2 regions of the Exiguobacterium sp. Helios genome follow, and region 1 is predicted to be linked to the other one. Evidence: riboswitches for the same ligand, from Rfam matches in the RefSeq annotation. Region 1 holds a riboswitch; the other holds the start of a gene.
The links. A riboswitch is a leader RNA that binds a small molecule or an ion and turns the genes downstream of it on or off. The one in region 1 is predicted to bind S-adenosylmethionine.

Region 1 (16,131 bases):
GGCCGATTATAACCTCGGAGCACTGACGCCGTACAGTACTTTAAAACCGATCACGCGCGCGCACAGTGAGAACATGGCGAAGAATAATTTCTTCTCTCATACCGATCCGGAAGGGCGTGATCCGTTTGACCGGATGAAAGAAAACGGAATCCGCTTCTCGGCAGCCGGAGAAAATCTGTCGATGGGCTATCCGAATGTCTTTGCAGCGCACTGGGGCTTGATGAACTCCAAAGGACACCGTGATAACATCATGAACAAGACCTTCGAACAGGCGGATACCGGTGTCGCGTTCCGTGACAATGCACCGTACTTTACGATTAATTTCCGGACGCCCTGAAGTAACATTTAAAACGAAAATATACGTATCACCCCGATTTCGCGAAAGAGAAATTGGGGTTCTTTTGTGTGAATCAATCTGTAGATGGATGACGCACCACCTAGAGTTAAATCCTATCTTGAAAAATGAGAGAAGGCTTTTGATTGACGAAGCCTTGTCTTCTCAGCTCGCTTTTCTCGGGCGGAACGCAAGCCGCGGTCATTGTTTGATGACCGGGTCTCGCCTGTTCCTGACGGAAGCGAAGCTTCCTTTTCCCGTAGAAGTCGAGCGGAAGACGTGACTTCTCCAAGAGTCATCATTCAATGGAAAACCCCTGAAACCGTTCCACCTCTTTTTTGTAAAGGGAGGCAGCTATTTCAGGGGTTTTATATCATTTTTAGATAAACTGATATACAAAAAGAGTTATGTTAGTTTGCCCAGTCCGGTTTACTGAATCCTTTGAATGATTTTTCGATAACGTTATTAAAGTCATCCGATTTGACGACAGCCGTCAAATCTTTCGCCAGTTGTTTATCGGCATTCGATGTTTTGATAGCGACCAGATTCCGGTACTGCTCGTCCATTTTTTCGAGTGCCAGTGCATCCAGTAAATCAAACTTCGCGGCTAACGCAAAGTTTCCCGGAACGGCAGAAATATCGACACTGTCAATGGCACGCGGCAGTTGGGCAGCTTCGAGCGGTTTGATGACCAGTTTCTTCGGATTTTTGACGATATCTTTTTCGGAGACTGTCAGTGGATCCACGTCGGCTTTCAGTTCAATCCAACCTTGGTCAGCGAGCAGGTTCAGTGCCCGGGCCTGGTTCGTTGGATCGTTTGGTGTCGCGACTTCAGCTCCCGTCTTGACGTCATCCAGCGATTTATAGGATTTGCTGTATAAACCCATCGGCGCCGTTGGGACAGTAATCAGTCCTTTAAGGTCGAGGTTCTTTTCCTTCGCAAATGTCTTCAGGTAGATCGAGTGTTGGAACAAGTTGGCGTCGATGTCGCCACTGCCAAGTGCGATGTTCGGTTGAATATAATCCCCGAACTCGACGATTTCGACGTCGTAGCCTTTCTTTTCAAGCCCGGGTTGGATCGCTTCTTTGACCATGTCGCTGTAAGGTCCGCTCGTTGCCCCGATCTTGATCGATTTGTTGTCTTCTTTGGCGCTGCTGTCGCCGCAACCGGCAAGAATACCGGCTCCGAGTAGTCCTGTTGCTAAAAAGGCATAACGTTTTTTCATATTCATTCTCTCCCTTACGATTCTCTATTTTTGGTTAACGCTTATCAGCACGACGGGCCAGAACATTGCCGAGCCCTTGAATACTTTGAACAATGATAACGAGGACGACGATCGTCACAATCATGACGACATTGTCGTACCGGTAATAGCCGAAGCGGATGGCCAGGTCACCGACGCCGCCACCACCGACGATACCGGCCATGGCGGAAAATCCGATCAGACTGATGGTCGTCAAAGTGACGGCTTGAATGATGCCGGGAAGGGCTTCCGGTAAGAGTGCACTGATGATGATCCGAAACGGTGTCGCACCACAGGCTTCTGCTGCTTCGATTAATCCCGGTGGAATCTCACGGAGCGATGTCTCGACCAGTCGGGCGAGAAACGGAATGGCGGCGACACTCAGGCTGACGGAAGCAGCAGTCGGTCCAATTGTATTATCGAGTAACAGTTGTGTCAGCGGAATCAACGCGACGAGCAGGATGATGAACGGTAACGAACGGACCATATTAACGAAAAAGTCCAAGATGCTGCGAACGACGACGTTTTGGAAAAATAGTCCCCGGTCCGTGATGAACAGTAAGATCCCGAGTGGAATCCCGATGATGAGGGCGAAGCCGAGTGAGATTCCGACCATCAAAGCCGTTTCCGCTAACGCTTTCGCAAGATCCGGTAACATGGTTTCAATCCGTTCAAGCCACATCCTGGATCACCTCAAGCGTGTGAAGTTGTTCTTCGAGCCACGTCAAGGAGCGGTTCACGTGAAGGGTCGGACCGGTCAAACTGACAATCAGCACTCCGAAAGCGACGTTCTGGATATAGTCGACCTTACCGTGGAGGATGCTGACGGAAATATCAAACTGTTTAATTGCTTCCGATAACGTACTTTCACCGGTCTTTTCACCTGTGAATTGCAGGCGGATAATTTTTCCCGGTGTCGTTCGCAAGATCCGTTCCGGTAACTCGATCTGGAGTGCCGTATCGACATAATGTTTCGTGACATCATGTGCCGGCTGACTGAACAGGTCGTATGTACGGGCGACTTCAACGACTTCACCTTGCGCCATGACGGCAACCCGGTGACAAATCTGTTTGACGACATCGATTTCATGGGTAATGAGAATGATCGTCAGGCCAAGCCGTTCATTCAAGTCTTTCAGCAGTTCGAGAATTTGCAGCGTCGTGACCGGATCAAGAGCGGACGTCGCTTCGTCACATAACAGGACACTCGGATTATTCGCAAGGGCGCGGGCAATCCCGACCCGTTGCTTTTGACCGCCGCTGAGCTGACTCGGGAAATTCGTCTCGAAGCCTTCGAGTCCGACCAGGGAGACGAGCTCTTTGATCCGTTGCGGGAAGTCAGTCCGTTTGACGCCGGCAGCCTTTAAGGCGAAGGCGATATTATCGGCGACGTTCCGGGATTGAATCAATTGGAAGTGTTGAAAGATCATCCCGATGTTCAAACGCAGTTCACGTAAGCTGCCTTTGGAGAGGCCGGACAGATTAGTGCCCGATACTTTAACCGTTCCTTGTGTCGGTGTCTCCAGTCCGTTGATCAGACGGAGCAGGGTGCTTTTTCCGGCACCGGATTCACCGATGATGCCAAAGATTTCACCTTGCTGAATCGTTAAATTGACGTCACGTAAGGCAAAAATGGGTGTCCGGTCACGAACGAACCGTTTAGTGATCCCTTTAAATTCAATCATCTGTCGTTTCCTCCCTATACAAAAAAATCGCCTTTTTCCAGTTAAGAGCAACCAGAAAAAAGCGACGAAGTGTAAGATTTCGTAACTTATCTCTCAGAATGAAACATTCTGTAGGATGTGGCACCGTTCCTTAAAGGTGGTTGCCGGACGTCGTTGGGCCTAATCCCTCGGTCGCTCTCGATAAGTAGATATGCTGTTGGGACTTACTGTAACGGAAATCATTCCCATTTGTCAAACGTTTTTTCAGAATTATTCCGCAACGGTCTGGCGAAACAGATTCAATTGACCAATCCGTTCAGCTGCTTCGACGAGTCGTTCGGCGTCAGCAATCAGGCTGATCCGGACGTAACCTTCCCCGTATTCGCCGAAGAAATGTCCCGGTGTAACGGCGACATGCGCTTCGTCGAGCAGGTGATCGGTAAAGCTTTGGGACGTGTAGCCGGACGGGACCGGCAACCAGACGAAGAACGAACCGCCCGGGATCGGTCCGTCCCAACTGATTTCCTGTAACTTGCCGAACAAGGCATCACGCCGCGCTTCATACAGAGCGCTCAGTTCGCGGACACACGTCTGATCGCTTGAAAGAGCGACGGTTGCTGCCTGTTGAATCGGTGTGAAAGCACTGACGTATAAGTGTTCCTGGTACGTCTCGATACTTGCGATGACGGACGGATTCCCGATGGCGAAGGCGATTCGGAAACCGGACATGTTAAAACGTTTCGATAATGAAAACAGTTCGATTCCGACGTCTTTTGCGCCTTCCGTCTGGAGGAAACTGCGGGTCGGACCGTCGAAGCTGATTCCGCCGTAGGCGAGGTCGTGGACGACGCAAATGTCGTTCGCATCAGCGAAGGAAACCGTTTGCTCGAAGGCTTCCGCTGTTGCCGTCGCCCCGGTCGGATTGCTCGGGTAGTTGAGGAACAACATCCGGGCCCGTTCGACATCTGTCGTATCAAGTAACGTGTAGTCAGGTAAAAAAGCATTTTCCGCAAGGAGCGGCAATGTGATCGGGTAAGCTCCGGCAAGGGCGGCGCCGGATAAGTAATCCGGGTATCCGGGATCAGGAACAATGACACCTTCACCGGGATTGACGATCGTTTGCGGTAAAGCGACGATACCGGCTTTGCTGCCGAGCAAAATGGCGACTTCAGAGGCCGGATCGATGTTTACGCCAAACTCTGACTGATAAAAATCCGCGACAGCCTGTTTGAGGAAATCGTGTCCGCGAAATGGCGGGTACTGGAGGTTTGAAGCGTCATTGATTGCTTCTTTCAAGGCATCCAGAATATGTACGGGTGTCGTCTGATCCGGTGTTCCCTGACCAAGCGTGATGACGTCATGACCAGCAGCCTTGACGGCACCGATCCGCTGGGCGAGCTCGGCGAAGACCGGAGCGGGTAACCGATCAATCGCAATCGATGGGGCGAAATGTTTCATCTGTCTTCCTCCTTGTTGGGTATTGTCGTCAAGGATAACGAATTTTCAGAAAAAAGAAAAGAGTTTTTTAATAATTGCTGATAATTGGGAAAAAGAACCGATGGCTTTCGTGTTTTTGATACACTGAACTAGAATACGATTGAATCACAAAGGAGATGATGGGATGAATCGGGCCTGGTGGAAAGAAGCCGTTGTCTATCAAGTGTATTGGCGCAGTTTTAAAGATTCGAACGGAGACGGGATGGGCGATTTACGCGGAGTAATTGAAAAACTCGATTACATCGCTTCCCTTGGTGTCGATGTCATCTGGTTAAATCCCTGTTATACATCACCGGATGTCGATAACGGATACGACATTTCGGATTATTACTCGATTATGCCGAAGGCGGGAACGATGTCGGATCTGGAAGAACTGATTGCGTCCGCCCATGAACGGGGACTGAAACTGATTCTTGATTTGGTCGTCAATCATACGAGTGATCAACACACGTGGTTTAAAGAATCCCGCAGCAGTCGGACAAACGAGAAAGCCGATTGGTACATTTGGCGGGACGGGGTCAAAGGAACACCGCCGAACAATTGGCGGTCGTATTTTGCGCCGAGCCCTTGGACGTGGGATGAGACACGCCAGCAGTATTACTTCCATTCCTTTGCATCGGAGCAACCGGACTTGAACTGGGAACATCCTGCTGTCCGGCAGGCCGTATATACGATGATGCGGTGGTGGGCCGATAAAGGAATCGACGGCTTCAGGATGGATGTCATCAACCTGATCAAGAAACGGGCGACGTATGATGATGTCGCAGATCCTCTGAATTTATCCTACTTAGGGAACCAGCCGGGCATTCATGAATTCTTGCAGGAGATGCACCAGGAAGTACTGGCGGGAACCGATCTCTTTACCGTCGGTGAGATTCCGTTCGTCGGCCCGGAAGACGGGTTACTGTATGTCGGTGAGGAACGGAATGAGTTGCGGACGCTGTTTCACTTCGAAGTCGCGGATGACATGGAGACGATGGATTTACCGCGCTTCAAACAAATCCAGAAGCGCTGGTACGAAGCGCTTTATCCGAGCGGAGTCGCGTCACAGTTTTTGAATAACCATGACCACACCCGTCAGGTGACCCGGTTCGGAAGCGAACGGTATCGTGTCGAAAGTGCCAAGCTACTGGGCTTGATGCTCCACACGTTACCGGGCATCCCGTACATTTATCAGGGTGAAGAAATCGGCATGACCGGCATTCGTTTTTCTGATCCCGAGTCTTATCAGGACGTCGCATTTCGGAATCAATACGCCGAACGGATTGCCGCCGGCGAATCACCCGGAACCGTCCTGTCCTCGATGCAGTTGCGGGCGCGAGATAATTCACGGACACCGATGCAGTGGAATACCGGCAAAGCAGCCGGATTCACCGCAGCGACGCCATGGATGACGGTCAATCCGAACTACCGTGACATCAACGTCGAAACAGCGGAACAGGATCCGCATTCCGTGCTGGTGTTTTACCGGCAACTGATTGATTTACGGAAGACTCATCCGGTCATGGTTTACGGAGGTTATCGTGATTTGGCGATTCAGGATCCGTACCTGTATGTCTATGAACGGGTCCTGGGCGGAGTGGTTTGGCGGATCGTCTTGAACGTCCATGATGAACCGGTGACGACGACGTTTGGTTTACCGGAAGAACAGTTGATTCTGACGAATTATGAGACCGCGGACATCAATCGATTGGCACCGTACGAAGCCCGATTGTACCAATATGAGATGCCTTAACTGGCGGCGACGGTCAACAGAAAAAATCCGGACATCTTCTACTCTTCATTTCTAAATGAGGAGCAGGAAATGTCCGGATTTTTTTGAACCAGCTGATTTTTTTACGTATAGCCGTTGCGCTTTTTCGAGGATAAGAGCTGTTCGAACCGGTCGACTGCCTGGCGCATATCGAAGCTTGGTGCGACGACGAGCGGTCCGTGACCGACTGCCAGGACGTCCGGTGTCAATTCCGTCAACTGATGTGCCGATTGGAGGGCGACTTCCTTATCCCAGGTCGCAAGTGACGGGAAGGGGAACTGCCAACGCGTGTCCCCCGAAACCGCCAGACCACCCTGAGTTTGGAAAGCGTCACCGGCAATCAACGTCCGACTGCCTTCATGCCACAGGGAGATGGAACCCGGTGTGTGTCCCGGAGAAGCAATGACACTTAAACTGCCGATCTGTTGACCGCTTTCGAGCAACCGGTCCGGACGGGTTTTGATGTTTTTTGGAATGCCGCCTTTCAGCGGTGTCGTCTCGCCTTCGCGCAACGACTCATCCCCGCTGAGGAGAGCCGCATCCCGGTAACTGATCGAGACTTCGGCAAGCGGGAAAGCACTTGCTAAAAAATCAAGGGATCCGACGTGATCGGCATGCGCATGAGTCAGGATGATGGACTGTAACGGTTTGTCAAACGACTTGATGACGGAATAAATCGCTTTGGCATTCAGTGAAATCCCCGTATCAATCAGGGTGAGGCTGTCCGCTTCTTCAAATAAGTAACAGTTGACCGGGAAGAAGGACGGCGTTGTTTGCAGTTGATGAAGTCGTTCGATCGTCGAAATATGCATCCGATTACACTCCCTCGTCATAATATACACTTCTGTTTTAGTATCGCCTGTTTTAGTACAGACGTCTACAAAAAAACTCCCTCTCGTGAGGGAGCAAATGTGTTAATACGTCACTTCGAAAACGGCTCCGGCATGTTCGGAATCGTCCCCGTCTGCTGCTGTCGTGACCAGTAGACGGTCTTCGTACAGAATCGGACAAGTCGGGTTCGAAACCGGGAAATCAATCTGGGCGAGTTTTTCACCGGTTTCAAGATTCCAGCGTGTTAAGCATGATCCGGCATAATGGGCGATGAAGACATGACCTTCCGTGTCTTTGGTCATACCATCCGGGAAACCGTCTTCGTCCTCTAAGTCGATGGCCACCCGACGGTTCGTCAAAGGTTGATCCGCAGCATAGTCGAAGGCATAGACTTTTTTCGTTGGCGTATCGATGTGATAAAGTGTCTTACCGTCCTCGGACCAGACAAGTCCGTTCGAGTTCGTCAAGTTCTCAAGGAGAACGTCGACGGAACCGTCATGACGCAGACGATAGAGGGAAGCGGTCTCGCCGTCCTCTTCATTGATGCTTCCGGCCACATACTGACCCGACGGATCAAGCTTCCCGTCGTTCATCCGGTCGGAGTCAGGGAGCGTCAACTGGTTTTCCAGTGAGAGATGTCCTTCTTTTAAATCAAACGTTCCAAAACCGTGTGCTGACGTGACGCGCAGAAAGTCCGGCGCATCCGTCAAAGCAATCGATGTGATGGGGCTTGGTAACTGATAAGGTTTTAAAGCCTCTGTTGTTAAATCATATGAAAAAAGAAGCTTGCCCGGAATATCGACGAAATAAAATCGTTTGGTTTTAGCGTCGTACACCGGTGATTCCCCGGTCTTACATGCAACATCAATAAAAAGTGAAACTGTCATCTGATTTCCCCCTACATTTCCTATGATCTCTATTAATTATCCGTGAATGAACTCGAGGTGCAATTGGAACTTCACATCACTGCCGACCAGAACACCTCCGGCTTCGAGCGCGACGTTCCAGGTGAGATTGTAGTCTTCCCGTTTGATTTTCCCATCAACTTCAAAACCGGAGCGCGTATTACCCCAAGGGTCAACACCGCTACCTTCATACTCGACCTTAAACGTTTCTGTCCGCGTGACATCCTTAATCGTCAAGTCACCGGTTACTTCATATTCGTCACCGGAGTGTTTTTTAAACGAAGTCACACGGTAAGTAATGTTCGGATACTGTTCGACATCAAAGAAATCAGCTGATTTCAAATGGGTATCGCGATCCGTACTGCGTGTGTCAATCGAAGCGACCGGAATCGTTACGACAGCAGAGGCGTTCTCCAAATCATGTGCTTCACCGCTGACCTCAAAGGTAAAGTCACGGAATTCTCCTTTAACTTTTGAAATCATCATGTGTTTGACTGAGAATGTAATGGAGCTGTGGTCCTGATCGAGTTGATACGTAGCCATGTTCGGTTCCTCCTCATGTTCAATTCACTTTTAGTCATGCTTTTTATTGTTCCTTTTTATCTCGATTCCAAAACATACGGTGAGAAACAAAAATAAGTCTTGCACCGCATCCAAGCAGAGCAAGACTATCAACGATTCCAAGGAATCGATTAGCGGCTTTTCACCAGTAAGTTAACGGCTTCTTTGACCAATTCTTCGGTCTGTCCTTCGCCGGATTGTTCGGCTTCTTTGACACACTCGATCAGATTGGAGCTGACGACGACACCAATCGTCCGGTCGATGGCGGAGCGGGCAGCCGACAGTTGGGTGATAACATCACGGCAATCCTGTCCTTCTTCCATCATCCGCAAGATACCGCGAAGTTGTCCTTCGATCCGGCTGACCCGGTTCTTCATTTTACGATCGTAATCCATTCATTTTCCTCCATTCTAAGATGCAATCCGCCTGTTCGATATCTTTATGCTATGCCCATCGTGGTATTGCTGTCAATCTAACCGCTTTTTAAGCTATATTTTTCAGTGGAATAGGGAATATGGATGTGGTGGACAAAAAAATGAAATAAAGTGAAAAAACTAAAACGATTTTGCGTCAGCTTGCGTATACTATATGATAAGGCTGACTGATCACCAAGGAGGAGAAGGATGCATACTCAATCCGATGAATCGCTTTATCATCAGATGCGCAGTGGAGATGAACAAGCTCTCGAAGTACTGTATGACAAGTATGAAAGGCTATTGTTCTCATTCGCTCATCGCTTTACGAACAATGATCGTTTATCAGAAGAAGTCATCCAGGAAGTCTGGATGAAGATTTGGAACGGACGGGTCGATTTTAATACCGATAAAGGAAAGTTCTCCTCTTGGATATTAACGATTACCCGCAATGCAGCGCTCGACTGTCTGAGACGCGAGAAACGCCAACCGACGATTGAAGTCGAGGAGCGGGACGGCGGATATGATGAACCGGTCGAACGGACGGTCATGCAGCGGGAAACGGCGACGGAAGTCCGCGATGCCGTCAATGAACTGAAACCTGATCAACAAGAGTTAATTGAACTCGTTTATTTTAAAGGACTGACACAACAACAAATTTCAGAGCAGCTAAATTTACCGCTTGGAACGGTGAAAACCAGAATAAGGAGTGCTATCCAGGCACTCCGGAAATTACTAGACGGGAGGGAACGTTGATGGAAGAACGTTGTCATGATTTAATCGATTACTTCAACGGAACATTATCAGCTGCCGATCGCGACGCGTTCGAGGCACACTTGGCGACTTGTGATGACTGCAAACAGGCGCTCCAAGAGATGCAAGACTTGATGCTGCCCATCGCGGAATCACTTCCGGAACGACCGATACCAACCGGCATGAAGTCAAGAATTCTCGGTGAAGTCCTTGGATCGACGAAACAAGGACAAAAACCGGTGCAAGCAGCAGTTGAAAAACCGGCTGTAGAGGAGACGCACTTGTCTGACCTCGACGCAGTACGATCGAAGAAAGAGAAAAAACGGTCTGTGCCGCTCGGATGGTTGATGAGTATCGCAGCCGCCTTGATCCTGTCACTTGGTGCCAACGCCTACTTCTTGTCGCAAGACGAGTCTTCTCCGGCGGAAGAGTTTGCGATGGACGAAGTCAAAGGAATGGGCAACTTTGAAAGTACGGCCTCAATTAAGGGGTCAAGCATGATTTTTACAAAAGATGATCAGGAATTCATGCTTGTCCAACTGAAAGATTTACCGCCGCTGAAGAAGGGTGAGTTGTATCAACTTTGGACGATTCAAGGTGATACGCCTCGTGCGAACGGGGTCATCGAACAGGACGGGGAAGCGGCAGCTGTCTTCCCGATCAAAGGAGACGGAACAATTGATGCGGTCGCCATCACAGTCGAACCTGAACCGGATTTAGAAAAACCGACCGGCGAAGTCGTGGCTTCCGTCGCGTTATAACAATCAGTGAATGAGAGATAACAGTAAGGGGATGCGATATCAACAGCATCCCTTTTTTTGTTCGTTTTTCGAGTATATCCGCCTCTTTTAGAAAAAAGCACACGCATTCTAATGAAATTTCTTCAGAAGACTGAAAAAATACCGGTAAGCAGACGATACTAATAGGAATGTCAGTCAAAAAAGAGAGGCACTTATCATGAATGAATGGATCACCTTAACGAAACATTACGAAGAGACACTGGTCATCCTATCGGTCATCGTGGCCATTGTCGGATCCTATGCCTCACTTGAATTAAATCGCCGGTTGGCAAAAGCCGTATCTTTAAAGAAAAGAGCATTGTTCGTCTCTTCCTTGACGATGGGATTATCCATTTGGGGTATGCACTTCGTTGGCATGGGGGCATTTGAGTTGGCGGTACCGGTCAAATACGACTGGGTGCTGATGTTCCTGTCAATCGTCCCCGCCGTGACGGCTGCCTGGATTGCCTTTTATCTCTTATATTATTCGGAGCTGACACGGAAAAAAGTCATCATTGCCGGAACGTTAATGGGGATGGGAATCGCCATGATGCATTATCTTGGTATGGTTGCGATGCAGTTCGATGGGGATGTCCGCTATGATGCGGCGTTATTCACGTTATCGATTGTGATTGCCATCACGGTCGCTTATGTCGCCCTCCTGTTGCTGTATATGACACGGCATGTCGATAAAAAACGAATTTTGATTCCCGTTGCCATCTTAATGGGGTTTGGTATTTCAACGATGCACTATGTCGGAATGCTCGGGACGACGTTTTGTGTTCCCGGTGCTTCGGGAGTGGACGTCTCAGCCAGCCCCGTCACATCAAATATCTTAAGCGACGTGGCAGTTCCGGTCTTTTTAATCGTTCTGTTGATCGTCGGACTCTATATTCACCTGGAACGGCGGGCCTTACAGATGATGGCGTATACGGATCATTTGACCGGATTGCACAATCGCCGTTGGCTGGATCATCATATGTCAAAAGTCGACGGACAATACAGCCGGACGAAAAAGCGGATGACGATGGCGTTGCTCGATCTGGACGGGTACAAATGGATCAATGATACGTTTGGTTTCGATCAGGGAGACATCGTCATTCGGCAATTCTCGGACCGGATCAAAGCGTTACTTCAAGAAGATGAAGCTTGTATCCGTTACAATGGAACCCAATTTTTCCTGATTCAAAACATCCATCCCGATCTGCTCGAAGAGGCCTTCACGGATGTCCTGGAAGCAATCCGGCAACCGATTTTTCTCGACGGGCAGGAGATTCATTTGACTGCGACCATCGGCATCATCGTTCCGAATATTACGGATACACTGGAAATGCGGATTGGTCAGATGGAAAGCGCCCTGCGTGCAGGGAAAAATGAAGGACGGGACCGTTTTGTCATCTACGATGAACTGCTCCATTCGGATCGCCGGGAACAACAAATCGTCGGTTCCCTCCGTCGGGCCATGACGGACTTTAAAGAGTTTAATCTCGTCTATCAACCGAAAATTGCGCTGGCAACAGGCAAGGTCGAGCAGGCAGAAGTCCTGATTCGCTGGAATCATCCGAAATTCGGTTTCATTTCACCGGCGGAATTCATTCCACTCGCTGAAAAGTACAGTCTGATCCATCGGCTGACCCAGTGGGTACTGCAGGAAACTGTCAAGCAAATGGAAGTCTGGCGGGAAGAGGATCACTTCATCCGTCAAGTCTCCGTCAACCTGTCAGCGATGCATTTCCGGTCGGAATCGCATAATCTGATGATCAAGGAAATCGTTCATCATTCGTTGAAGAACGGCGGAGAATTGCAACTTCAACTGGAAATTACGGAGACATCCGTCATGGAAAATCTCGAACGGGCCTTATTGATGCTCGGAGAATTAAAGCAATTGAGTTTGACGATTGCGCTCGATGACTTCGGGACAGGACTGTCCTCGCTGACGCATTTAAAGCATTTACCGATCGATATCTTGAAGATTGATAAATCATTCATTGATGAAGTACCGCATGATGAGCGGGGAACGGCGATTACCGAAATGATCATCCAGTTGGCGAAGAGTCTTGGGATTGAAGTGGTGGCGGAAGGCGTCGAGACGCTTGAGCAGCATGAATTCCTGAAACGACTCGGATGTGACTATGGGCAGGGTTATTATTACAGCCGTCCGGTCAAGGTCAAGGATCTCGACCAGCAGACGATTGAACGAACTGTCCTGGATGTGGGCTGACAGCACATCCGTTCAATCCAATCCGTGTCTTTTTACGTATACTGGATAAGCACACGAGGAATATGTGTGCGATCATGGGGGACGCAATGGCTTCGTGAACGAATTCCGGGCAGGAATTTGTTCGACTTGTGCAAGATGCAGACAGAATCGCCGTACATTTCGATGGTTGCTCAGCTCTCTACTCAATCCAGTACCTGTCTGTCCATCACATTACAAAGGCAGCTTTCCACGAGGGAAGCTGCCTTTTTTTTGTCGTCTTACCGGTTGGCTGTCAGCTGGCAGCCGGTCTGATCGGTAACGAGGACGTTCGTATTGAAGTATTGACCATCACTTTTTAAGATCAACGATTTTTTCTCGGAATTATAATCAAGCGTCATTTCCTGATCGAGGAAATGACTTGACCACCGTTTGACAAGGACAGGTCCGACATTCGAATCAATTGTCATATCTTCATCCGTTGCGGCGGAGACAAGACGAATACTGAAGATACCTGAGTTCCCGCAACCGCATCCTTCTGTATCGTAATAAAGATGCAATTGACCTTCCGTATCACCGCGTAATTGATCGATCCGATTAAGAGCGGCTTCTGTAAATGTAATCTTCATGACATTCACTCCTTTGATACCAGTATACGACGAATCAGATTGAAAATAACGTTACTTGCTCAGTTGAACCTGACGACGCATCCGGACGAGCAGGAAGACATATCCGGCAAGCAGAACGACGACACTTCCGAGAACGACCGTATCGACAAGTCCGTTATCCGACTGGAAGTTGATCGCGATATACGCCCAGACGAAGACGAGTGGATAAATCGGATCGCGATTGGCGAACATGAATAACAAGGCGAGAACGACACCGACACCAAGCATGATCATCGTCCAACCGGCATCTCCGATTCCGAGCCATGAGTTGATGTTTTCAGTGTCGATCGTCAAGAAGATATTCGCAATCGTCGCGACCGAGACCCAGCCAAGATAAAGTGAAAACGGTAATTTAAAACGTAACGCTTTTGTCTCGCGGTCGATTTTTGAGTAGATGACGATCAGTGAAATCAAAAGACCGGCAATGACGACGACAGACAACGGGAACAGTTTGTATGAGAACGTAACGATCCAACCGGCATTGAACAGACAGCTGATCAAGAACCACGGTCCGATTTTTTTGGCGATGTCATGTTCTTTGAACTTCGGAATCGTTTGCATGATGAGCCAAACGAGTAACACAAGATAGATGAGTCCCCAAATCGAGAAAGCATAACCTGCGGGTTTAAAATAAGTGCTGATCGTATCCGAAATCCGACCTGTTTTTCCGCCGTCGAGTGCATTGACGGCAATCGTAAAGACAAAACCAAGCCAATTGAGCCAAATCCATTTGTTTTTCAATCCAAAAACCTCCTTTAATCTCTAAAGGAGGTTTACCCGGATTGTCGACTCTTTAGACATCAGCGTCGGCTCGTCGGGTTTAGGAAGGACATGCCGATGGCCGGATTACCGGTATGCGATCCGAGAACAGGCGTTAAGTTATCGATGCGAACCGTGACATCAAACCGCTTTTCGAGATTCGTTTTCCATTCAAGTGCCAAATCATAGGCAGTCGCGTGGAATAACGAGACATCGGTGACCGTTCCACTCTCAAGCATTTCGACAAGGTGATCATAAATCTTGGCGTGGGCTTTCTTAAAGGTTCGAACCGTCTGATACGGAACGATTTTGCCCTCTTCAAAATGAAACAGCGGGCGTAACTGAAGTAAATTACCGACAAAAGCTTTTGTCGAGGAAATCCGTCCACCTGCCTGCAACTGATCAAGGTTCGCGACCGTGAACTCGATATGATGGTCGAAGCGGCGCTCGAGAATATACTGCTCGATCTCTTCGACTGACATCCCGTCTGCTGCCAGTTGCATCGCTTCCGCCAGCAATTGACCTGCCGGATAGATGCCGCAACGGGAATCGATCGCAATCAACCGGAATCCGGCAATTTCAGCACCTTGAACAGAAGCGTTATACGTCCCGCTCAATTCACTTGAAAGATGGATGGCAAAGCCGACATCATACTGCTCTTTTAACCGTTCATAGTGTTCTGTGAACGTACCGATCGACGGTTGGCTGGTCGTGACCTTGTGCTTCGCACCAATCCATTCATAGACGGTCTCGGCCTGGACATCGACGCCGTCCGTAAAACTTTCACCGTCTTTCATGACGAGAAGAGGGACGACGGTCAAGTCTTCGTGCCGAGAAATCGAATCGGGCAAAATCGTCGTGCTATCTGTAATCCATGCAATCTTCATGCGGTTACCTCCTTATTTTAGTACCTGGTATTAATTGTAGTTGTAAGCGTTATCGCTGTCAAATCAACCTTTAAAAATTTTAAAGATTTTAGTTGATTAACTGGCACAATACGCTATAATCGGTACGTGATTAGTAAACTTGAAGTCGTCTTATACTAAACTGTTATTTGGAAAGGAGGGCGTGGATTGCGGACGATCGGAAACAAAATCAAAAATCTGCGTCTTCAAAAAGGCTTGACGCAAGAGGAGCTTGGCGAACGGACGGATTTAAGTAAAGGATACATTTCGCAAATCGAACGTGAAATCAGTTCACCGTCGATTGAGACGCTGTTCAGTCTTCTGGAAGTACTCGGCATCTCGGCGAAGGATTTCTTTGATGAGGATACATTAAACCAAAAGGTCGTTTATTCGCAAAAAGATGTCACGCGTTATGAGGACCCGGAACAAGGGTACCATGTGACATGGTTGATTCCGGAATCGAACGAAAAGGAAATGGAGCCGGTCTTGTTACACCTGGCACCAGGCGGACATTTCAAAGCATACGAACCGTCCGGATCAGAAACGTTCGTGTATGTGCTCGAAGGATCGGTCACATTACAGCTTGGTCGGGAATCATTCGTCGCAACGCAAGGCGAGACACTTTATTATAAAGCTTCAGAAATTCATCAATTACGAAATGATTCAGAGGCGGAAACGAAAGTACTCGTGACGGCCACGGATTCGTACTTATAAGGAGGAGTAAGATTTGGCAGACAACAATACGATCATTCAATTTACAGACGTGACAAAGCGTTTTGACGATCAGACGGTTCTCGAACGCGTCAGTTTTGAAATCGAACGCGGGAAATTTTATACGTTGCTCGGACCATCCGGTTGCGGGAAGACG
Region 2 (16,131 bases), 930 kb from region 1:
AAATCATTCAAGGTGGCGGCCCCCGTTCGAAGGAACGGCTCGCCTTACGTCAAACTTCGTATCAAAACAATGCGTGGGTACGCGAGGCACTTGCTGAGACGATCGGCTGAAGGAGGAGAGACCATGACGGAAACGTTTTATCAGGAGTTCGAGATTTTCAGTAAACGGACGCCGAATGCCGCTTTTACGCATCAGTTCAGTTTACTGGCACCGAATAAAGAGATGGCCCTTTTGATGGCGCAGGAAAACTTCATGCGCCGGGAGCCGGTCGTCGACATCTGGGTCGTCAAACGGGAAGATATCCGGGGAATGACTCCGGATGAAAAGCTGATGCTGCAACGGCTGGATAACAAAGATTACCGGACGACGAAAGGGTACGGCTACCTTAAGAAAAAATGGCGTCATTATGAACAACAGATGCTCGACGAAAAAGAAATCATGTCCTGGCAAGGAGGCGATTCCAAATGACGGAAGCAGAACGTTTGGCCTTGGGCTCACTGCTCTATCAATTAGCAGATGATGACTTTTTATATGCCTACCGCGGATCGGAATGGTTGGGACTCGCCCCGCATATCGAAGAAGATGTCGCGTCGTCCTCGATTGCTCAGGATTCGATGGGGCATGCGGCCATGTACTACCAACTGCTCGAAGAAATCGGCGAAGGAAAGGCTGATGCACTCGCTCATGTGCGGCTTGCGCATGAACGGAAAAACTCGGTCCTCGTCGAACGGGTCAACGGACCGGGATATTATATGGAGAATCCGGAATATGACTGGGCGTATGCCGTCGTGCGCAACTATTGTTATACGCTTGCGAAAAAGGTACGGATTGACTCGTTGAAAAAAAGCAGTTATGCGCCGCTCGCAGCACTCGCCGTCAAGGTCAACATGGAGTTGTACTATCATTTGTTGCACTGGCAAACGTGGTTCACCCAGCTGTATCAATCAACAGAAACAGCCCGTCAGAAGATGGATGCGGCTCTTGAACGGGTATTGGCTGACTTCGGTGACCTGTTTGATTACGGGGAAGCAGCGGAAATGATTGACGAGATGCGCCTGATTGAGGGGAAGGGGATTTTACTGGATCGTTGGTATCAGGCACTGACACCGGTCCTCGTCGATCTGAACGTCACGTTGCCGGAAATGAACATGACCTACAACGGACGAAACGGTGAACATTCTTCTGATTTGAACGATGCCTTATCGACGCTCGGGGAAGTCTATCTGCTCGATCAGTCAGCGGTATGGTGAAGGAGGAACGGCAGATGACGACAAGACTAGAACAGGACATCCGGGAAGCCCTGGATACAGTTAAAGATCCGGAAATCGATGCGGTAAGTATTCTCGATCTCGGAATGGTCGAAGCGACGGAATGGACGGAGACACCGTTCGGATACGATATCCGGATTACGCTTCTCCCGACATTTTTAGGATGTCCGGCGCTTGATATCATCCAAAAGAACACCGAATCCGCTTTGTTACAAGTGCCCCAGGTCAATACGGTCGATGTCGTTTTCCTGTTTGATCCGCCGTGGACCTCGGACCGGATTACAGAACAAGGAATTACCGGTCTGAAGTCCTTTGGAATTGCCCCGCCGCGGGTCGTCGACGGAAAGTGGGAAATCGACTGCCCGTACTGCGGATCGACGTTCGTCTCGATTGAAAATCTGTTTGGTCCGACGGCTTGCCGGAGTATTTTATATTGTAAATCATGCAAAAATCCATTCGAGGCGATGAAACCCGTCTCTACTCTCATGTGAAGGAAGGTAATCATTATGGTAAAACTAATCGCGCTTTATACACATCCGGAGAACAAGGAACAGTTTGACGAGCATTATTTCAATGTCCACGGTCCACTGACGGCGAAGATTCCCGGTCTGCAGCAGATGACGGTCACGAAGATCGTCGGTTCACCAATGGGCGGAGACGGTAAATATTATCTGATGTGCGAAATGGTCTACGAAAACCATGAAACGATGAAAGCCGGCATGCGTTCGCTTGAAGGAAAAGCGTCCGGTAAAGATTTGATGGGCTTTGCGGGAGATCTTGTGACGCTGATGATTGGTGAAGAAGTCCATGCTGACGCCACAGTACGTTAAGACAAGTATCGAGGGGCGAATCGGCCGGATTCGACTGAATCGCCCGGAACGTTACAATGCCTTGAACCGGACGATGATTCGGGAAATCGTCGAAGCGATGGAACAGTTTGATCAGGACGAAGCGATTACAGTCATTGTCCTGAACGGGGAAGGAAAATCCTTTTCAGCCGGAGCCGATATCGAGGAGATGGTCGACGCAACGCCGATTTCGATGGAATTACTCGATCCGTTTGCCGATTGGGACCGGATCAGCCGGTTGCATAAGCCGCTGATTGCTGCGGTTCATGGATTTGTGCTCGGCGGCGGGTTTGAACTGGCACTGGCCTGTGATTTGATTTATGCGACACCGGAGACTCAGTTCGGTTTCCCGGAAGTCGGACTCGGTGTCATGCCGGGCGCCGGCGGGACGCAACGCCTGACGAAACGGATCGGCCGGACCCGGGCCCTTGAATGGTTATGGACGGGAGACCGGATGCTGGCATCGGAAGCAGAATGTCTTGGAATCATCAACCGGATTGTGGAAGCGGATCAACTCGAAGCAAGTGTTTTGGCCGTTGCCGAACGGATTGCGGCACAACCGGTGATGTCCGTGCGACTGATCAAAGATGCAGTCGATAAGGCAGGCGACCTGTCGTTGCAAGACGGCATGGATCATGAAAGAAGAAATTTCTACTTACTATTCGGGACGAATGATCAGACGGAAGGGATGCAAGCCTTTCTTGACAAACGTCAACCGACATTCAAAGGAAACTAAGGGGAGTGGGAGCTATGTCAACGGTACATGAAAAAACAATCGAGATGAAACGTTCCGTCTATCATCTGGTCATCAACGGCGAGCAAGTCGAAGGGACATCAGGGGAGACCTTCAAGACCTATAATCCGGCAACCGGCGAAGTCATCGCCGAAGTCGCAAAAGCTTCAAAAGAAGATGCCAATCGTGCGGTACAGGCGGCACGGGAAGCCTTCGATCACGGAAAATGGAAAATGTGGCCGGTTGGTCGCCGGTCGCAAGTCCTGAACAAAATTGCCGGTATCATGCGTTCACGTTTCAACGAACTGGTGGAACTCGAGATTCTCGATACCGGAAAATCCCTCGCGGCAGCGCAAGGGCAAATCACGCAAGCGATTGAAGACTTTGAATTTTATGCCGGAGCCATCGTCGGTCACCGTGGTGCCGTCAATAACGTGCCGGGGCAATTCCATAACTACACGGAAAAAGAACCGGTCGGTGTCTGTGCCCAAATCATTCCATGGAACTATCCATTGATGATGGCGGCCTGGAAAGTCGCACCGGCGATTGCGGTCGGCTGTTCGGTTGTCGTCAAACCGGCGACGCTGACACCGTTGACAGCCATCATCCTCGGCGAAATTTGTCTCGAAGCCGGTGTACCGGCAGGTGTCGTCAACGTTATTCCGGGATCGGGCCGCGAAATCGGCAACCACTTGGTGGAACACCCGAATGTCGATAAAGTCGCCTTTACCGGTTCGACACCGGTTGGAAAAGATATCATGGGCCGGGCGTCGGAAAGCTTAAAACGCGTTACGCTTGAACTCGGCGGTAAATCACCGAACCTCGTGTTTGAGGATGCCGACATCACGGCAGCCGTCGACGGGTCACTGTTTGGCATCTTCTATAACAGCGGACAGTCATGCGAAGCCCGGTCGCGCCTGTATGTCCATGAAGACATTTACGATACGTTCATGGAACAATTCGTCGCCAAAACAAAACAATTGGTACTCGGTAATCCGTTTGATAAAGGGACGCATGTCGGGGCAATCATCGATCAACAACAGCTTGATGTCATCGACGGTTATATCCAGTCGGCAAAAGCGGACGGAGCTACGATCTTGACGGGAGGTCAAATCGAGAAAGTGGCTGGTTTTGAAGAAGGTTTCTGGTATGCACCGACAATCATTGCCGATGTCACACACGAGATGAAAGTTGTCCAGGAAGAAATCTTTGGACCGGTCGTCGTCGTGATGAAGTTCAAGGATGAAAAAGAAGCCGTTCGTCTGGCAAACGACACGGAGTTCGGACTTGGGTCGGCAATTTGGACAAAAGACGGAGCACGCGCGACGCGGATTGCGAATCAGATCAAAGCCGGTATCGTCATGATCAACTGTCCGTTCTCAGCCTTCCCGGGCACACCGTTCGGCGGCTACAAACAATCTGGTTTCGGGCGCGAACTCTGCATCGAGACACTTGATTTATATACGGAAACGAAAAGTATCCTGTCGTATTACGGCAGTCGTCCACTTAATCCGTTCGGACTGTAAAAACCAAGCGTGCGGACGTTCGTCCGCACGCTTTTTTAAAGGAGGAAAATCAGATGATGGTTCAACAGATGGTGGTCGTAGGGTCAGGTGTGATGGGCAGAGGGATTGCATACGTAGCAGCAGCCAGCGGATTTGACGTGACATTGGTCGATGTCGAGCAACAGTTGCTGACGTCCGCACAACAGGAATTGGAACAGGTTGCCGATAAAGCCATCGTCCGCGGGAAAATGACGACGGAAGAAGTCGGGCAACTGTTCGACCGTTTGCGTTATGCAACGGATTTAAAGGAGTCTGTCAGAGACGCAGATCTTGTGATTGAAGCCGTTCCGGAACGGCTTGATATTAAGCGGACAGTCTTTGAGACACTGGACCGTTATGCGCCGGCAGGTTGTGTTTTTGCGACCAATACGTCGACGATGAGCCCGACCGAGATTGCTTCGTTTACGAAACGTCCGGAACGGGTCATGGCGATGCACTTCTTTAATCCGGTTCATCGGATGCCGCTCGTCGAACTGGCACGGGGGCTTGAAACGTCAGAAGAGACCGTGTCGATTTGTGAAACCGTTGCGCAACAAATGGGGAAAGAGACAGTTGTCATCCGTGAGTTTCCCGGACTCGTCACGTCACGCATCAGTGCCCTTGTCGGCAATGAAGCATTTTATATGTTGCAGGAAGGACTCGGCACACCGGAAGAAATTGATAAAGCAATTAAGCTCGGACTGAACTATCCGATGGGACCGTTCGAACTCGGGGATCTCGTCGGACTCGACACCCGCTTAAACAATCTACGGTATCTTCACGAAAAGTTAGGCGAAAAATACCGTCCGGCACCGCTCCTCGAACAATACGTCAAAGCAGGACGTCTCGGACGGAAAACCGGGCGCGGCGTCTATGATTATTCGGACAGCGGGGTGAAGAGCCGATGAGACGTGTCGCCATCATGGATGCGGTCCGTACACCAATCGGCCGCTATAACGGAGTACTCAAAGACGTCCGGCCGGATGATTTAGGGGCTTGTGTCATCAAAGCGCTCGTTGATCGAAATCCGGAGTTGGATCCGCATTTAATCGAAGAAGTGATTTTTGGAAATGCCAATCAGGCAGGGGAAGACAACCGGAATGTCGCCCGCATGTCTGGCCTGCTTGCCGGTCTGCCGGTCGAAGTTGCCGGAACAACCGTTAACCGGTTGTGCGGTTCCGGACTCGATGCTGTCATCGCCGCAGCCCGGGCGATTGCGATGAACGAAGGGGAGATTTATATTGCCGGCGGAACGGAAAGCATGACCCGGGCTCCGCTCGTCATGGGCAAGCCGGAAACCGGTTTCGCCCGCGGGAATCCGGCGATCTACGATACGACGATCGGGTGGCGGTTCGTCAATGAAAAACTGCGAGATATGTACGGAACAGACTCGATGCCGGAGACGGCGGAACACGTCGCAACCCGGTATGGGATTTCACGGGAAGCGCAAGATGATTTTGCCTTTTTAAGTCAGCAACGGGCGAAACAGGCGATGGAGACACATCGTTTTCAAACAGAACTTGTTCCGGTGCAGTATACGACACGCAAAGGACAGATCGTCGAAGTGAAGACGGATGAACATCCACGTCCTGACACGAGTCGCGAAAAACTGGGCACGCTTAAAAGCCTGTTTCCGAACGGCACCGTCACGGCAGGGAATGCTTCCGGTATCAACGACGGGGCAGCTGCCTTGTTATTGATGAGTGAAGAAACAGCGGAACGTCTCGGATTGACACCGCTCGCCTATTACCGGGCCAGTGCCGTTGCCGGCGTCGAACCGGCTGTCATGGGAATCGGACCGGTTGATGCGACGCGCAAAGCGCTGAACCGGGCAGGATTGACGGTCAACCAGCTGGATTTGATTGAACTCAACGAAGCGTTTGCCGCACAAAGCGTCGCCTGTATGCAAGAACTCGGATTACCGCCGGAAAAAGTCAACGTCAACGGAGGAGCCATTGCCTTTGGTCATCCGCTCGGTGCAAGCGGAGCACGGATTTTAACGACGTTAATCCACGAGATGTGCCGCACGAATCAGACATATGGTCTGGCGACGATGTGTGTCGGGGTCGGACAAGGCATTGCCCTCGTCGTGGAACGGGAGGGACTCACATGATTCATTTGGAACGACGCGACTACGTCGTCATCATTCGGATTGACCGGCCGGAACGGATGAACTGCTTTGATTATCCGACGCTGGTTGAGCTGCAACAGCTGGTCACGACCGTTCGTCACGATCCGACCATCCGGGTTGTCATCTTTACCGGAACAGGGAAGGCGTTCAGCGCCGGTGCTGACTTGAAGGAACGGGTGACGTTAAACGAAACGGAAGTCCGGCGAAACGTCGAAGCCATTCGTGACGTCTTCACAGATATCGCCCATCTGCCGCAACCGACGATTGCTGCGGTCAACGGTCATGCACTCGGCGGCGGTTTCGAATGGATGCTCGCCTGTGATTTCCGGATCATCGTCGAAGGGGCATTGGTCGGATTGACAGAAACCAGTTTCGGCATCATTCCCGGTGCCGGCGGGACACAACGGTTGCCGCGGTTGATTGGAGAGACCCGGGCGAAAGAACTGATTTTCACAGCCAGGAAAATTGATGCACAGACCGCTGAACAGTACGGGATTGTCTCGCGTGTCGTCGCAACAGGGGAAGAATTGATGGCAGTTTGTCTTTCGTTTGCGGATGAGATGTTACAAAATGGACCGGTTGCCATCCGACAGGCTAAACAGGCGATTGACCAAGGACTCGATCAATCTCTCTCGGAGGGCTTGAAAATTGAAACATCCGCTTACGAAGCGGTCATCCCGACGGAAGACCGGCTGGAAGCGTTACGCGCCTTCGCCGAAAAACGGACGCCACAGTTTCAAGGAAAATGAGGATGGTCGTCCTCTGAAATAACACGTATACTAACGGTACACAAAAAAACGTTATATTAAAGAGAGAGTGAATGACATGAGTGCGAATACCCAATCGATGATTTTTACGGTATACGGAGATTACATCCGCCATTACGGCAATCAAATCTGGGTCGGCAGTCTGATCCGCCTATTGAAAGAATTCGGTCATAATGAACAGGCGGTCCGGGTTGCCGTTTCCCGGATGGTCAAACAAGGCTGGTTGACGTCACAAAAACAAGGGACAAAAAGTTTTTATTCGTTGACCCCGCGCGGTGTTGAGCGGATGGAAGAAGCCGCGCGACGGATATACAAATCGACGCCTCATGTCTGGGACGGGAAATGGCGGACCTTGATGTACACGATTCCGGAGGACAAACGGCAAATTCGGGATGAATTACGAAAAGAGTTGTCCTGGAGCGGTTTCGGGAATTTATCGAACGGGGTCTGGATTTCACCGAACCCGCTCGAAAAAGAAGCGGAGCGGTTGATTGACGCCTACGGTATCACCGAGTACGTCGATTTTTTCGTCGGCGAATATCATGGACCGCAACCGGATCAATCGCTGGTCGAACGCGCTTTCCCACTGGATGAGTTGCAAGAACGGTATGAACGGTTCATTGCGGAATACAGCCGGCGTTATATCGTCCATCAAAGCCGGATTCAGCTTGGCGAGATGGACGAGGAGCAGTGTTTTGTCGAACGGACGACACTTGTCCATGAATACCGGAAGTTTTTGTTTACCGATCCCGGTCTGCCGCAAGAGTTGTTGCCGGATGAGTGGAGCGGTCATCATGCCGCTTTGCTGTTTGAACAATACTACCGGCTACTCGCGGAACCGGCGAGCCGGTTTTTTGAATCGATCTTCCGTGAAACACATGATGTGACGCAAAAAAGTGCTGATTATGATGCATCGGAACATCCGTTGTTCGCGGAACGATAAAACGAAAACGCTCATCCCGAAGAAGCGAGATGAGCGTTTTCGTGCCGACAATCAATTTTCAGCAAGCTGTTTGCGGAAGGCGTATCCTTTATCGACATACGAATCGATGGATTCCTGAATCATCTCAAGGTCTGCTGCCGTGAGTTCCCGCACGACCTTGCCCGGTGATCCGATGATGAGCGAACGAGGCGGGAATTTTTTGCCGGATGGGATTAAGGTGTTGGCACCGATGATACATTCTTCACCGATTTCAGCATGATCGAGAACAGTGGCCCCCATACCGACAATCGAGCGCCGACCGATTTTACAACCGTGCAAGATGGCATTGTGACCGACCGTCACTTCATCTTCGACGATGACCGGTGCACCCTCGTAGAGATGGATGGTCGCATTGTCCTGGATACTGCAACGTTTGCCGATCGTAATCGGTCCTTCATCGCCGCGCAGGACGGCATTGAACCAAATCGTCGATTCTTCGCCGACGGTCACGTCACCAATCAAAAAAGCACCGGGGGCGACAAACACATGTGTGGCTAGCTTTGGTGAAACATCGCGGTACGGAATATTCATAAGGACGCCTCTTTTCTAAAAATGAATTAAAATTCAGTCCTACTTAGTATACCATTCTTAACAACGGAAACGGAGGGAGACCATGTCTCGTCTATGTACCACATTACAGATTGATGTGCCGATCATTCAAGGGGGTATGGGGAATATCAGCCATGCCGAACTGACGGCGGCGGTCTCGAATGCCGGAGGTCTCGGAACGATTGGATGCGGAACGATGACGCCTGTCGAGGTCAAACAATTGATTGACGCGACACGAAGCTTGACGTCGCGTCCGTTTGCCTTGAATATCGCCATCCGGGTCTCACCTTATACCGAACAGTTGATTGAGTTAGCAATCGAGGAACGGATTCCGGTCGTGTCCTTGTCAGCCGGTAATCCGGCTCCTTTTTTATCGAAGTTACGGGAGGCGGGAATCCGGACGATTGGTGTCGTTGCTTCCGTCAAACAGGCAATTAAAGCCGAGCAGTCCGGAGTGGACATACTGGTAGCGGAAGGCGTCGAGGCGGCGGGAATCAATTCACCGCTCGAGTTGACGACGATGACCCTGATTCCGCAAATCACGGATCATGTCACGCTTCCTGTCCTTGCCGCGGGCGGCATCGGCGACGGACGTGGTCTTGCAGCAGCCTGGATGCTCGGAGCAGAAGGCGTGCAGCTCGGAACCCGGTTGATTGCGACACAGGAATCCCGTGTCCATGAGCACTATAAAAGACACCTCGTGCAGGCGGATGATCTCGGGACACGAATCATCGGCCGAGAAGTCGGACAAGTCCGGCGGGTATTGAACGGACCGTATGTCGATGCGTTGCAGCCGACATCACTCGCTGCCTTTCAGGAACAGACGAACGAATCGTTTCATATCAAAGGGGCACTCGAAGGCGACGAAACAGCAGGATACGTCAATGCCGGTCTCGTTTCCGGTTTGATTGATGATGTTCCGACCGTTGCGGAACTCTTTAACCGGATGATGGATGATGCTTTCGGACGAATCGAACGGACATACCGGGCACTCCAGTAACTCCAGTAACGTGAATATAAGCGCAGCTGACCGATCAGGTCGGCTTTTTTTGTGTTTCAGGACATTTGTCCTTTAAAAAGATGACAGAATAGGGTCTACTCGTAACTAGAGAAAAAGGAGGATGAAGATGCAAGGAATCGTGTTTGCCTTATTCAGTGGATTGTTTATTGCCTTACAAGGCATCTTTAATGCCCGGCTCGGTGACGCGGTTGGTCCATGGTTATCCGTAACCATCGTCCATTTCGTTGGTCTGATCGGATGTTTATTGATTTACGGCTTTGTTCGGGATCGTAAAATCGGCGGTTTTCGCACGTTACCGCTTATTTATGCGAGCGGCGGATTGCTCGGTGTTTTAGTCGTCGTTACGGAACTGACGTCAATTCAATTACTCGGCATGACATGGGCAATGTCGCTGTTGCTCGTCGCACAGATTCTGTGTGCCTTTGTAATTGATTTGAACGGCTGGTTCGGAGTCATTAAAAAAAGCAGTAACAAAGGGCAGTGGATCGGAGTCGGTTTGATGTTGACCGGCGTCCTGATCTTTTCATTTACCTGAGTAGGAGGAGATAGAAATGGGATTAGGCATGTTTTGTGCCATCGTCGCAGGGATGATGATCAGTTTACAAACTGTTTTGAACGCACGGATGAGTCATGTCTTTGGTGCCTGGGCGACGACGACGTTAGTCTTTTTGGTCGGTCTGATTGGTTCGTTGCTTGCCTTGGTTTTCTTTCGGGGCGGGGAGGTCGCAGCGCTTACGGAGGTCGAACCGCTTTATCTATTTGGCGGTTTCGTCGGTGTCGGTGTCGTATTTTGTGTCATGCGGGGTATTCAACTGCTCGGTCCGTCCATCGCGATTTCCGTCGTCCTGATTTCGCAACTCAGTTTTGCGTTGTGTGTCGACGTTTTTGGCTGGTTTGGTTTACCAAAAGTCGATTTATCGTTTGGGCAGATCATCGGCCTGGCCGTCATGCTGAGCGGCATTTTCGTCTTAAAACGGTATCAGGTCGTGGACGAGTCAAATCAAACAGATGAAATCAAAGCGATTTCTTAAAAACATCGTCAACCACTCAAAAGAGATCACGGCTTTCACGCGACTTTTACAGTAAAGTGCGTGAAAGGGTGATCTCTTTTAAAAGACGCTTCGTTTAAATCAGACGGATACTTCTTCTTTCCAGGCGACGTCGATAAAGGCATCACGGCCGGAGGCTTTCCGGTCTTTTTTGTAGTGGGCCGGATTTTTTTTATGGAAGTCCTGATGGTATTCTTCCGCCGGATAGAAAGCAGCTGCCGGTTCGATCCGTGTAACGATCGGTTGTTTGAAACGGTTTGTTGCAGCCAGCGCATCACGTGACGCAATCGCTGCAAGGCGTTGTTCTTCCGTATGGTAAAAAATCGCCGGGGCATACTGTGTACCACGGTCCTGGAATTGTCCGCCGGCATCGGTCGGATCCGTTTGCGGCCAATACAGTTCGAGTAACCGTTCGTATGAGAACAGTGCCGGGTCAAATGTAATCTCGACGACTTCGGAATGTCCGGTCGTTCCGGTTTTGACCTGCTCATATGTCGGATTGTCGACGTGTCCTCCTGTATAACCGGACACGATACTGTGAATCCCCGGTAATTCCTCAAATGGTGTCACCATGCACCAGAAACATCCTCCTGCAAATGTTGCTTTTTCCATGTCATCTCTCCCTTTCTCCTGGCCTCTTGAGCCGTAATGCTCTCATTTCTGACAGCGAGAAAACGAAAACGACTCCTTTGCTTGGTTGCAAAAGGAGTCGCCGCTTTTTATCAACCAAAGCTTTCGCTTTGCTGGTCGTAGCACCTTGCTGTGCGCAGGTTGCTGGGACGTCATCGATCCAGATCTCTCGGTCCACTCTTGATAAGTGTTATATGAAGTTGATGTAAGTTCGTTATCATTGGGATGATAATACCATTCATAAAAGTGGAAAGTCAATTCTTATGTTTGCAGGGCACGAAGAACTGTCGCCCCTAACGTTTTCGCCCCGATCAGTAAAGCCCGCTCATCGATTTCGTACTTCGGATGGTGTTGCGGATAAATCGTGCGTCCATCTGTTTTCGCGGAGCCGGTAAAGAAATAACTGCCCGGAACCTGTTCCAGGTAATAGGCAAAATCATCGGCTGCCATCATCGGTTTCATTTCACGGACCTGTGCTTCCGGCAAAAAACCGGCCGCTTCCCGGACGAGCTTCGTTTCATCCGGATGATTCCAAAGGGACGGGTAACCTGTCGTGAAATCAATGGAATAATCAGCGCCGATTCCGGTGCAGGTCGTCCGTGCGACGAGATCCACCTGTTGGCGCAACTGATGCCGGAGTTGTTCGTTGAACGTCCGGATTTCTCCGACAATCCGGGCTTCGCCGGTCACGATGTTCGGTGCGGTTCCGGCATGAAATGAACCGATTGCAACGATGGCCGGCTCAAACGGATCAACGCGCCGGCTGACGAGGTGCTGAAGATTACAGACAAGCTGTGCACCGGCGACAAGTGCGTCCTGCGTCCGGTGTGGCGCTTGGGCATGACCGCCTTGACCATGAACAACGATTTCAAATTCATCGATCGCACATAATGTATGCCCGCTGTGATAACCGATCGTTCCGACCGGAAGATCATTTTCGAGGTGTGTGCCGAAAATCGCATCGACACCGTCGAGACAGCCGTCCTCAATCATTTGAATCGCACCACCCGGAAATACTTCTTCACCGTGTTGGTGGATAAAGACGACAGTACCTGTTAATTCATCCCGGATGGCTTGAAAAGCAGCGGCGAGTCCAAGGACAATCGCCGTGTGTCCGTCGTGTCCGCAAGCATGCATGACACCGGGACGGATTGAGCGGAACGATAATTCCGTTTCTTCCTGGAGCGGTAACGCATCAAAATCGGCCCGGACCGCAATTGTTTTTCCGGGACGGGTGCCGGTCAGTGTCGCGACGATTCCGCTGCCACCGACGTTCGCACGGTAAGGAATACCGAGTGCATCATAAAACGCAGAAATTTTAGCAGGCGTCCGGACTTCCTGGAACGATAATTCCGGATGGCGGTGAAAGTCACGGCGTAAACGAATCATCTCTGATTCATACTCAGTTAAGTAGGTGAATAAATTTTCTTGCATCGAAATCATCCTTTTCGGTATGTCTTGAGTAAAAACGGGTACAGATAGAAGTAATCAATTAGAGGAGGAATCAACATATGGGTGAAATCATTGTCAATGCCGTTCTTACAGTCAAAGCAGGATTAGCTGATCAAGTCTTTCCGATTCTAAGTACAGTCTACAAAGCAGCGCAAAACGAGCCGGGCTGCCTACGTTATACGTTACATCAATCGATTGAAAATGAACATCAGTTCATGCTCTATGAAGTCTACCAAGACGAAGCAGCACTTGAGGCTCATATTGCATCGGACCACTATAAAGCATACCGCGAACAAATTGAGTTGTATCTTGAGGATCGTCAAGTGACAAAGTATGTCGAGATGACATTCTAAATCAATGAAAGAAGGGCGTATGGATCCGGAAGGGTCCATACGCCTCTTTTTGTGTTACATCGATTTGAAGCCAAGAAAGTGTTCCCGCCAACGCGGTTCATAGATCGAGTTGATTTGCAGCTGTGAGCCACCCGCATGAATGAAATATTCATTGTCGAGCATGATGCCGATATGCGATGGTCCATCCGTATACGTATTTTCGAAAAAGACGATATCCGATCGTTTCCCGCTACTGATTGTCGTCCGCCGGTTCGTAAAGAAAGCCCCGTACCAGTAACCACTGACGTTCGTCCGGCCGCCGTACTTTCCGGCTTCGTTCGTTGCATAGTGAATCAGTCCCGAACAATCAAAACCGCCGTTGGCTGCCGTTTGAGAACCCCACGTATACGGCGTTCCCAAGTGTTTCGCGGCTGCTTGGATTAACTTTTCACCACGCGATGTATTCTTCTGTGCGATCCGTGCATCCGTCTTGACGGTGACAGCGCTGACCGGCAGATAAACAGGTGACCAGCCGGACTGAATGACATAAAAATTGCCGACCCGATACCGGGGATAGACGCGTTTTCCCTGTTCAATCAATCCGGCACTTTTCGGACTGACGGGTGTTGCAAAATAAGACGTCGTTGTTTTGACTGTGTAGATTTTTTGACGGTTGATTGCTTGTTGGGCGTAACGCATATCCGGTTTCGTCGTCCCGATGTATGGATTGATGATGTAACCGGTCGTTCCGTTCGGTAGGCGAACCTTCCAAAAGTCATCGTCAATCGCCTTTAGACCAATCAGTTTCGTGCCTTTGCTTAAATAACCGGCAGGGCGGCTATACGCGACATCGGCTGAAAAGAGTGGGGTCTGATCAAAATGGACATAAAAGACCGTTCCGACTTTCGGACGCGCGACCGGTTTGTTTAAGCCGAGTTTGCTCGAGTCGACAAAACCAAACGTCGTACCGATCTTAACGCGGGTGTAATAGCCGCTTGTGCCGTAAATCGACAGCAGGGTATTTTTCTTCAGTGTACCGATTTTCCCTGTCAGACTGGCTTTCGGATGAACGACTAATTTATCTTCGAGGACGTAACGTGTTCCGGTGACATCATACAAATCCGGTTTTCTCGTCACAAGATCCGTTGTCTTGACGTAGCCGTACACCGATCCGACTTTGACGCGTGTATACACGCCACTTGTGCCGTAAATATCGATGGATTCCGCCCGTTTTATAGAGCGAAGAACATTTTTGGCTGTCGTATCTTTAAAGATCGATGTGTTTTTGTTCGCATAACGAAGTCCTGTTTTAACGAAGACTTTTGTTGGGGCAAGCGTATTTGTTAAGACGTACGCATATTGTCCGCGGAATAAAATTCGGCTGTATGCACCGCTCGTTCCATAAACCGTCAGCAGGGTATTCGTCTGATGCTGCTTTAAGACGGGACTGGATACATTGGGAGCAGAACGGATTGCTGTCGGTGTCTGAACGTATAAACGATTTGTTTTGGCATAGACTTTTAATGGAGCGAGCGTATTTGTCAAAACGTACGCATATTGTCCGCGGAATAAGATCCGGCTGTACGCACCGCTCGTCCCGTAGACCGTCAGCAGGGTATTCGTCTGGTGTTCTTTTAAGACGGGACTCGATGCGTTGGGTGCTTGGCGGATTGGAGTAGGAGACTGGACATACAAACGGGCTGTTTGTGCAAAAAACTCCAAATCTCCTAACTGAGCTGTCAGGACAAATCCATAGACACCGTTTAAGCGGACTCGTGTATAAGCACCGGATACACCGTAGATGTCGACTAATTGATTTTGTGCCAATGTCCCAAGCAGTTTCCCGGTCGCCGTAGCGGTTGGGTAGACGTTGGCAAGTTGTTGACTGTACTTTTTGCCGGTTGCTTCATACGAGACGACCGGTTTCGTTCCGAGGTGAGCCGTTAAGACAAAAGCATATGTACCGTTCCACTCGATCCGGGTAAAAGTCCCTGACGTCCCGAACGTCTTGATGGAATCGTTTTGTTTCAACGTGGTGAGCGGTGTTCCAACTGCATCGGCTGTTGGATAAACCGACGTTTTTTCTTGAACGAACCGTTCACCGGTCATCGAGTACACAGGGGTTGTACTTAAATCCGCTGTCAGGACGAACAGATAGCCGGTATCCTGTTTAATCCGGCTGAAGAGACCGACCTGACCGTATGTATCAAGCTGCTTATTTTGATCAAATGTTTGTGCTGTCGCCGTTGAAGAATCTGCTGCTGTATAAAGAACTGTGACCTTATTCGTATACCGGCTATCGATTCTTGGATATGTAGGTGTATCCGCTAATTGATCTGTCTTCACGAAACGATAGACGCCATCGAGCAGGATGCGTGTAAACAGACCTTCTGTCCCGAACGTCTCGACTTCAGTTGTGGCAGAAAGGGTAGCGACTGCTTCTGTACTTTCCGGTGTTTCGAAGACCGGGGTATCGGTTTGGGTAAACAGTTTACCGGTTGCAAGTTCCGTTTTCTCGTCGACGACCGTTTGCGAAATGTCTCCTTCTGCCAAGGCACTGATCGGGAATGAACTGAACAGCATGACGGAAGCAGCAAGTGTCGTGAACCATTTTTTTGAAAGAGGCATCGTATGTAAAACTCCATTTCTCTAGAAAATTAATTTTTACTCCAGTTAAAACTAAGTTTACCATGTTCATTTTTAAAGGTGTAAAAAGATATCAAAAAAAGTCAATCATCAACCAAATGCTATACAAGGAAATGAAAAACCGGTCCCTCCTGGATAAGAGGCACCGGTCTGGTTTATTTTTAATCGTCTTCATGGTC

Region 2: another riboswitch for S-adenosylmethionine. It lies ahead of msrA (peptide-methionine (S)-S-oxide reductase MsrA); the one in region 1 lies ahead of HNY42_RS14450 (methionine ABC transporter ATP-binding protein).

What each region holds. Positions count from the first base shown of each region.
Region 1 is NZ_CP053557.1:2,773,627-2,789,757, reverse strand. It holds gene HNY42_RS14470 (CAP domain-containing protein) at 1-337, shown strand, start outside; gene HNY42_RS14465 (hypothetical protein) at 477-617, shown strand; gene HNY42_RS14460 (MetQ/NlpA family ABC transporter substrate-binding protein) at 745-1,560, opposite strand; gene HNY42_RS14455 (methionine ABC transporter permease) at 1,595-2,260, opposite strand; gene HNY42_RS14450 (methionine ABC transporter ATP-binding protein) at 2,250-3,263, opposite strand; SAM riboswitch class I at 3,347-3,450, opposite strand; gene HNY42_RS14445 (aminotransferase class I/II-fold pyridoxal phosphate-dependent enzyme) at 3,513-4,700, opposite strand; gene HNY42_RS14440 (alpha-glucosidase) at 4,864-6,474, shown strand; gene HNY42_RS14435 (MBL fold metallo-hydrolase) at 6,576-7,304, opposite strand; gene HNY42_RS14430 (SMP-30/gluconolactonase/LRE family protein) at 7,407-8,210, opposite strand; gene HNY42_RS14425 (YceI family protein) at 8,247-8,771, opposite strand; gene HNY42_RS14420 (metal-sensitive transcriptional regulator) at 8,921-9,184, opposite strand; gene HNY42_RS14415 (RNA polymerase sigma factor) at 9,413-9,958, shown strand; gene HNY42_RS14410 (anti-sigma factor) at 9,958-10,716, shown strand; gene HNY42_RS14405 (putative bifunctional diguanylate cyclase/phosphodiesterase) at 10,913-12,955, shown strand; gene HNY42_RS14400 (iron-sulfur cluster biosynthesis family protein) at 13,213-13,560, opposite strand; gene HNY42_RS14395 (TspO/MBR family protein) at 13,612-14,340, opposite strand; gene HNY42_RS14390 (DegV family protein) at 14,400-15,245, opposite strand; gene HNY42_RS14385 (helix-turn-helix domain-containing protein) at 15,432-15,977, shown strand; gene HNY42_RS14380 (ABC transporter ATP-binding protein) at 15,991-16,131, shown strand, end outside.
Region 2 is NZ_CP053557.1:656,547-672,677, forward strand. It holds gene paaA (1,2-phenylacetyl-CoA epoxidase subunit PaaA) at 1-110, shown strand, start outside; gene paaB (1,2-phenylacetyl-CoA epoxidase subunit PaaB) at 124-468, shown strand; gene paaC (1,2-phenylacetyl-CoA epoxidase subunit PaaC) at 465-1,250, shown strand; gene paaD (1,2-phenylacetyl-CoA epoxidase subunit PaaD) at 1,265-1,759, shown strand; gene HNY42_RS03470 (EthD family reductase) at 1,775-2,098, shown strand; gene HNY42_RS03475 (enoyl-CoA hydratase/isomerase family protein) at 2,076-2,852, shown strand; gene HNY42_RS03480 (aldehyde dehydrogenase family protein) at 2,867-4,375, shown strand; gene HNY42_RS03485 (3-hydroxyacyl-CoA dehydrogenase) at 4,432-5,301, shown strand; gene HNY42_RS03490 (acetyl-CoA C-acyltransferase) at 5,298-6,506, shown strand; gene HNY42_RS03495 (enoyl-CoA hydratase-related protein) at 6,503-7,273, shown strand; gene paaX (phenylacetic acid degradation operon negative regulatory protein PaaX) at 7,350-8,234, shown strand; gene HNY42_RS03505 (gamma carbonic anhydrase family protein) at 8,286-8,804, opposite strand; gene HNY42_RS03510 (NAD(P)H-dependent flavin oxidoreductase) at 8,887-9,822, shown strand; gene HNY42_RS03515 (DMT family transporter) at 9,950-10,378, shown strand; gene HNY42_RS03520 (DMT family transporter) at 10,395-10,874, shown strand; gene msrA (peptide-methionine (S)-S-oxide reductase MsrA) at 10,974-11,504, opposite strand; SAM riboswitch class I at 11,609-11,712, opposite strand; gene HNY42_RS03530 (M20 metallopeptidase family protein) at 11,784-12,956, opposite strand; gene HNY42_RS03535 (putative quinol monooxygenase) at 13,034-13,327, shown strand; gene HNY42_RS03540 (SH3 domain-containing C40 family peptidase) at 13,382-15,934, opposite strand; gene HNY42_RS03545 (GNAT family N-acetyltransferase) at 16,114-16,131, opposite strand, start outside.